Regions from separate parts of the Bacillus sp. 1NLA3E genome, predicted to be linked through region 2. Evidence: riboswitches for the same ligand, from Rfam matches in the RefSeq annotation. Region 2 holds a riboswitch; the other holds the start of a gene.

Evidence for each region. Region 2 has a riboswitch for S-adenosylmethionine ahead of metK (methionine adenosyltransferase). Riboswitches for the same ligand answer to the same signal wherever they lie in the genome.
Region 1: another riboswitch for S-adenosylmethionine. It lies ahead of B1NLA3E_RS19525 (methionine ABC transporter ATP-binding protein); the one in region 2 lies ahead of metK (methionine adenosyltransferase).

What each region holds. Positions count from the first base shown of each region.
Region 1 covers NC_021171.1:4,049,065-4,052,826, reverse strand. The annotation lists gene B1NLA3E_RS19530 (O-acetylhomoserine aminocarboxypropyltransferase/cysteine synthase family protein) at 99-1,421, shown strand; SAM riboswitch class I at 1,528-1,643, shown strand; gene B1NLA3E_RS19525 (methionine ABC transporter ATP-binding protein) at 1,920-2,945, shown strand; gene B1NLA3E_RS19520 (methionine ABC transporter permease) at 2,938-3,603, shown strand; gene B1NLA3E_RS19515 (MetQ/NlpA family ABC transporter substrate-binding protein) at 3,622-3,762, shown strand, end outside.
Region 2 covers NC_021171.1:3,838,649-3,842,410, forward strand. The annotation lists gene metK (methionine adenosyltransferase) at 107-1,306, opposite strand; SAM riboswitch class I at 1,557-1,701, opposite strand; gene pckA (phosphoenolpyruvate carboxykinase (ATP)) at 2,003-3,592, shown strand; gene B1NLA3E_RS18385 (DUF2584 domain-containing protein) at 3,740-3,762, opposite strand, start outside.

The DNA.
Region 1 (3,762 bases), 210 kb from region 2:
AATCAACCCTCTTCTTATGAAGAGGGTTTTTTTGGTCCTTTTGTTCTGCTTGATTTGTTCTTTTACTTACAATAGACAATGAAAAGGGAGAGAAGAGTATGAGTGACAAACAAAAGAACTACCGTTTTGAAACATTAAGTGTACATGGAGGATTATCTCCAGATCCTGTGACTGGAGCAAGATCAGTACCAATTTACATGAGTAATGCTTATCAATTTAAAGACACCGATCACGCAGCTAATCTTTTTGGTTTGAAAGAAAATGGCTATATATATACTAGAATCCATAATCCTACTGTAACAGTCTTTGAAGAAAGAGTGGCTTTATTAGAAGGCGGAATTGGAGCACTTGCTCTATCTAGTGGTATGGCAGCCATTACGTTATCAATATTAAATATTGCCCAAGCCGGAGATGAAATCGTTGCCTCAGCAAACCTTTATGGAGGAACCTATAATTTATTTGCCAATACACTTCCAAGGTATGGGATTAATGTTAAATTTGTTAATCCAGAGGATCCAGAGAATTTTAATCAAGCTATTACGGATAAAACAAAGGCAGTATTTGCAGAAACAATTGGAAATCCTAGTTTAAGGGTATTAGATATTGAAAAGGTTGCAGCAATCGCTCATAAAGCAGGTATTCCATTAATCGTTGATAACACTTTTGCAACACCTTATTTATTAAGACCAATTGAGTACGGTGCAGATATTGTCATCCACTCAGCAACAAAATGGATAGGTGGAAACGGAACAACCTTAGGTGGAATCATTGTTGATGGCGGAAAATTTGATTGGGCAAATGGAAACTTCCCAGTTTTTACACAACCAGACCCTAGTTACAATGGTCTAGTTTACACTGATGCAGTAGGACCAGCAGCATTTATCATTAAAGCAAGAGTACAGCTGCTAAGGGATATGGGACCAGCGATTAGTCCACAGAATGCTTTCCAATTTGTTCTAGGTCTAGAAACGCTCCCTGTACGGATGAGAGAACATATTGCCAATACTAAGAAAATTATTGCTTATTTAGACGCACATCCTGCTGTTGCATGGGTTTTATACCCTGGTAGTGAAGGACATCCTGATAAGGCATTAGCTGATAAATACTTACCAAACGGTGCAGGTTCAGTTGTGGTCTTTGGTATTGAAGGTGGACGAGAAGCAGGCGCAAAATTAATTAATGCAGCTTCTCTTTGGACTCATGTAGCTAATGTGGGAGATGCAAAAAGTTTAATTATTCATCCAGCAAGTACCACTCATCAACAGTTAGATGATGAAGGGTTAGTAGCAGCAGGAGTGCCAGAAGATTTAATTCGACTTTCGGTTGGTATAGAAAACGCTGAAGACTTAATTGAGGATCTTGAGCAAGCGATAGAAAAAGCAACAGGAGTATCTTCACTAACTGTAATAACAGATAAATAACTTTTTCAGAATAAAAGTTTCCATTGACACTGATTTTTATTCCGTGATAAAATCACAATCATAGTTAAGATTTGTTTGAATATTGTTTACTTAATATAATATTTTACTCTTATCAAGAGAGGTGGAGGGATGTGCCCTATGAAGCCCGGCAACCGTCGATTTGCTTTTTGCAATTGAAATGGTGCCAATTCACACAAAGCAAGCTGCTTTGGAAGATGAGAGAAAGGGATATAGAACATTACTATGCCTTTCTGCTCATATGCAGAAAGGCATTTTTATTTCAGAATAAGAAAGTATAAACTTATGAAGTAGTTTACTGTCTAGCTCCAGCGCCCAGCGACTAGTGTACTTCACTATCTTCCCTACGATAAGTCAACATCGGATCGCTTCGCTCTCCGTGTTTCCTTTATCTCAGTCAGATAGCTCCAGTCCTGTCGTGCGCTAACCGGGGCGCTTCCGCTTTTCTTATTACTATGAGAATAAAAAGAAGGTGATTGGATGATTTCAATAAAAGGTGTTAAAAAGATTTATCCTTCTAAGTCGGGTACCGTAACAGCAGTCGACAATGTAGATTTAGAAGTGCAAGATGGAGAGATTTTTGGAGTTATCGGCTATAGCGGAGCTGGAAAAAGTACGCTAATTCGAATGTTCAATGGTCTTGAACTTCCCTCAGAAGGATCCATTACCGTTGCTGGTCGGGAGATATCAAAAATTAAAGGTAGTGCCCTTCGTAAAGCACGTCAAGAAATTAGCATGATTTTTCAACATTTCAACCTTTTATGGTCTAGAACTGTACGGGAAAATATCGCATTTCCACTTGAAATTTCTGGGATTTCCAAGTTAGAACGCCAAAAACGTGTGGAAGAACTAATCAAGTTAGTTGGATTAGAAGGAAGAGAGGATGCCTATCCTGCTCAGTTGAGTGGTGGACAAAAGCAAAGGGTTGGGATTGCTCGGGCACTTGCAAATAATCCTAAAGTTTTACTTTGTGATGAAGCAACCTCGGCATTGGATCCGCAAACTACAGACTCTATTTTAGAATTATTAGTAGATATTAATAAACGGCTCGGACTAACGATAGTATTAATTACGCATGAAATGCATGTGATTAGAAAAATTTGTCACCGGGTTGCGGTCATGGAAGATGGGAAAATCGTTGAAATTGGACGAGTTTTAGACGTCTTTAAACATCCTGAACAGCAGATTACGAAACGGTTTGTTCAGCAAGTGACTGAGCCTGAAGAAACAAAAGATATCATTGAGCATTTATTAACACGCTATCCACATGGCCAAGTCGTTCAATTAACCTTTGTTGGGGATGCGGCGGAGCAACCAGTGATTGCCAACCTCATTCGTCAATTTGAAATAACAGTTACGATTTTACAAGGGAAAATTTCACAAACACATACTGGCTCCTATGGGACTTTATTTATACATCTTGATGGTGCTCCTCAGGAAATCAGCAAAGCGATAGAATTTATTCAATCGCAGCAAGTAGGAGTTGAGGTGATAAATAATGGCTAACTCTGTGGAAATAGTAAATTGGGACCAATTAATTGCAGCAACGCGTGAAACCATCTATATGACTACGATTTCGGTACTAACCACGTTTGTTTTGGGGCTAGTGCTAGGGTTACTATTATTTTTGACAGCGAAGGGTAATATATGGGAAAACAGAATCATCAACCTTATTATCTCTGGCTTCGTCAATATATTCCGGTCAATCCCTTTCATCATATTAATTGTTTTGCTCATTCCGTTTACTAAATTATTATTAGGTACAATGCTTGGCGCAAATGCAGCATTACCTGCCCTAATTATAGGTGCTGCACCCTTTTACGCACGAATGGTTGAAATTGCTCTTCGAGAAATCGATAAAGGTGTAATTGAAGCTTCGCAATCAATGGGGGCGACACACAGTCATATTATTTTTAAAGTATTAATTCCTGAATCATTGCCAGCCTTAATATCCGGGATTACAGTTACAACTATTTCATTAGTAAGCTTTACAGCAATGGCTGGAGTAATCGGAGCAGGCGGACTAGGTCATTTTGCTTACTTGGAAGGTTTTCAACGCAACAGACCAGTAGTCACATTCGTGGCAACAGTTGCGATTTTAATATTAGTTTTTATCATCCAATTTATTGGTGATTATTTTACTAAGAAAACAGATAAACGATAACAGGAGGAGTGGAAAAACATGAAGAAAATACTTAGTTTTGCATTTATTGCTTTATTAGTTTTTACCCTTGCAGCTTGTGGCAGTACGAAAAATGATTCAGCAGAGAAGGCTGGAAAAGATGGAAACAAGAAGTTAATTGTTGGGGCAACAGCAGTACCA
Region 2 (3,762 bases):
TAATTTGATTCTTCTCTTTTTAAAATCATACTCAATATAATAACATAAAATAGACCTAAAATAAAAAACAGGAGTTACACTTTCGTGTAACCCCCCCGTTTTTCTTTTATAGGTTAGCTTGTTTTAATATGCCTTCTGCTTTATCGGTACGTTCCCATGGAAGATCAACATCTGTTCTTCCAAAGTGGCCGTAAGCAGCCGTTTGCTTATAAATGGGACGACGAAGATCTAGCATTTTGATGATTCCAGCAGGACGAAGGTCAAAGTTGTTGCGTACGAGGTCAACGAGAACATTCTCACTTACTTTTCCTGTTCCAAATGTATCAACAGCAATCGATACAGGTCGTGCAACGCCAATCGCATAAGCAAGCTGAACTTCGCACTTTTCAGCGAGACCAGCAGCAACAATGTTTTTCGCAACATAACGTGCAGCATAAGCAGCAGAACGGTCAACTTTTGTTGGATCTTTACCAGAAAACGCGCCACCGCCGTGACGAGCATAGCCACCATAAGTATCAACGATAATTTTACGACCAGTAAGACCAGCATCTCCTTGAGGACCGCCAATAACGAAACGTCCAGTTGGATTAATAAAATACTTTGTATTTTCATCGATTAGTTCTTTTGGAACAACCGGATTGATAACATATTCCTTTAAATTGCGTTGAATTTGCTCTAACATTACCTCAGGATTATGCTGAGTTGAGATGACAATTGTATCAATACGAACTGGCTTGTCATTTTCATCATATTCCACAGTTACTTGAGTTTTTCCATCTGGACGAAGGTACTCAAGAACTTTATCCTTACGCACTTCTGCTAATCGACGAGCAAGCTTGTGTGCAAGCGAAATTGGGAGTGGCATAAGCTCTTTTGTTTCATTACAAGCATAGCCAAACATTAAGCCTTGGTCTCCTGCTCCAATTGCTTCGATTTCTTCATCAGACATTAGACCTTCACGTGCTTCAAGGGCCTGATTAACACCCATAGCAATATCAGGACTTTGTTCACCAATAGAAGTTAAAACCGCACAAGTCTCAGAATCAAAACCATATTTAGCACGATCGTACCCGATACCTTTAATCGTTTCACGAACAATCTTTGGAATATCCACATAAGTAGATGTAGTAATTTCGCCAGCAACTAGAACTAATCCAGTTGTTACTGAAGTTTCAGCAGCAACACGGGCATTAGCATCCTTCGCTAAAATAGCATCTAAAATGGAATCAGAAATTTGGTCACACATCTTATCTGGATGACCTTCAGTTACTGATTCAGAAGTGAACAAACGACGTTTTGTGGACATCTGAATTCCTCCTTTTCCTTATAACGAGATTAACAGCTGAACCCCTTATATTAACCTCAGATTGATACGGTACTCATTCCCTATGTAGTATGAAATAAACATGGAGTTCTTATCCCAATTTATCGTGTATGAACTATATAGACCTGGGATTATTAAAAGCACACATGTTTTCCATTTAAAAGGCGACAAAATAAAAAACCCTTCCTTTTAAATGAGGAAAGGTTTTGAGCAAACTAATTTGCGCCTTTCACTCTTATCGTTCAAGGTCATATGCCTTGCGTCAGGTTAGCACCTTGCTAGAAAGAAAGTTTGTCAGAGAGATTAATCTCGGTTTTCTTTTATAGCAGGTTGCTGGGTTTCATTGGGCCTGTCCCTCCACCAGCTCAGGATAAGAGAGTATCCGTTCAAGGTTGAATAATACCGTATAGTGTCAAATGATGTCAATCGTTTTTTATAAATGTTCACTAATTATATAATAATGGAATTTAGCATCGTTGTGCATGATTGACCCTCATAACACAATACAGGATAACCTATTTAACTTATTAGTTTAATTAACAACGTTATTTAACTAAAGAATGATAAGGTGAACTATAATTTTTTTAAAAATCGAGTTAATAGTATAGATTATTAACTCGAATGTGTTATACTATTCACAACACTCAAAAATATTTGATAAAGGAAGGTATTTATCAGATGAATTCTGTAAGTATTTCTAATGAACTAAGTAAATTATTAAGTGGTAATAACATTAAGATTCAACTTTCAGTTCCCCAGTTAGTTGAAAAAGTATTAGAGCGAAAAGAAGGAATTATTTCATCAACTGGCGCTGTCCGTGCCACCACTGGAAAATATACTGGCCGTTCACCTAAAGACAAGTATATTGTAGAAGAAGCTTCATCAAAGGACAAGGTCGAATGGGGTTCTATAAATACACCGATCTCTGAAGAAGCATTTTCAAAGCTTTACAATAAAGTCGTAACTTATTTACAAAAACAAGAGGAAGTTTTTGTCTTCCGTGGTTTCGCAGGGGCAGATAAAAAATATCGTTTGCCAATCCAAATAATCAATGAGTATGCTTGGCATAATCTTTTTTCTCATCAATTATTCATTCGTCCAGACGAAAAAGAACTAGAAGAGCACAATAATGCATTTTCGGTTATCTGCGCACCTAACTTTAAAGCAGATCCTGCTGTTGATGGTACTGCGTCAGAAACCTTTATCATTATTTCTTTCGAACGCAGAACAGTTTTAATTGGCGGTACAGAATATGCTGGAGAAATCAAAAAATCGATTTTTTCTATTATGAATTACTTGCTTCCTGAAAGCGGAATTCTATCTATGCACTGTTCGTCAAATGTTGGGGCAGAAGGCGATGTTGCTTTATTCTTTGGTCTTTCTGGAACTGGGAAAACAACTTTATCAGCAGACCCAGACCGTAAATTAATCGGTGACGACGAGCATGGTTGGTCAGCAAATGGTGTCTTCAATATTGAAGGCGGTTGTTATGCAAAATGCATCAATTTATCTCGTGAAAAAGAACCACAAATTTTTGATGCAATCCGCTTTGGTTCTGTCCTTGAAAATGTTGTTCTTGACGACGAAAGCCGTATCGCCGATTATGATGACACTACCTTAACAGAAAACACTCGTGCAGCTTATCCATTACAAGCAATTAGCAATATTGTTGATCCAAGTGTTGCTGGTCATCCTAATACCATTATTTTCTTAACAGCTGATGCTTTTGGAGTATTACCTCCAATCTCGAAGCTTACTAAAGAACAAGCTATGTACCATTTCTTAAGTGGTTATACTTCTAAACTAGCAGGAACAGAGCGTGGAGTTACATCTCCTGAAGCAACTTTCTCAACTTGCTTCGGATCTCCATTCTTACCGCTTCCAGCTACTCGGTATGCGGAAATGCTTGGAAATAAAATTGATGAGCACAATGCTAATGTTTTCTTAGTTAACACAGGTTGGACTGGTGGAGAGTATGGGGTTGGTTCGAGAATGAAGCTTTCTTATACACGTTCAATGGTTCAAGCCGCACTTGTTGGTGAATTAAATCATATCGAAACTGCTACAGATGCTATTTTTGGCTTAGAGGTACCACTACATGTTCCAGGTGTACCTGACGAAGTGCTACAACCGAACAAAACTTGGGCAAACCAAGATTCTTATGTAGCAAAAGCAAAAGAATTAGCTGGTAAATTTCACGAGAATTTCAAAAAGTTCGCTAATGTTCCACAAGAAATTGTTGAAAACGGCGGACCTATTGCACGATAATTTTAATTAAGTGATGAAATTATTTGGGGAAGTAATTTCATCTCACTTTAGGGGAATTGTTTCGGTTAATGGGGGTTTAATAAAACAGGCTGATAAGGGCGGGGGCCCTTATCAGCCTGTTTATTTTTGTTTCTTGATTAAACAAAATTAGTTTGTCGAGTGCAAAGTGA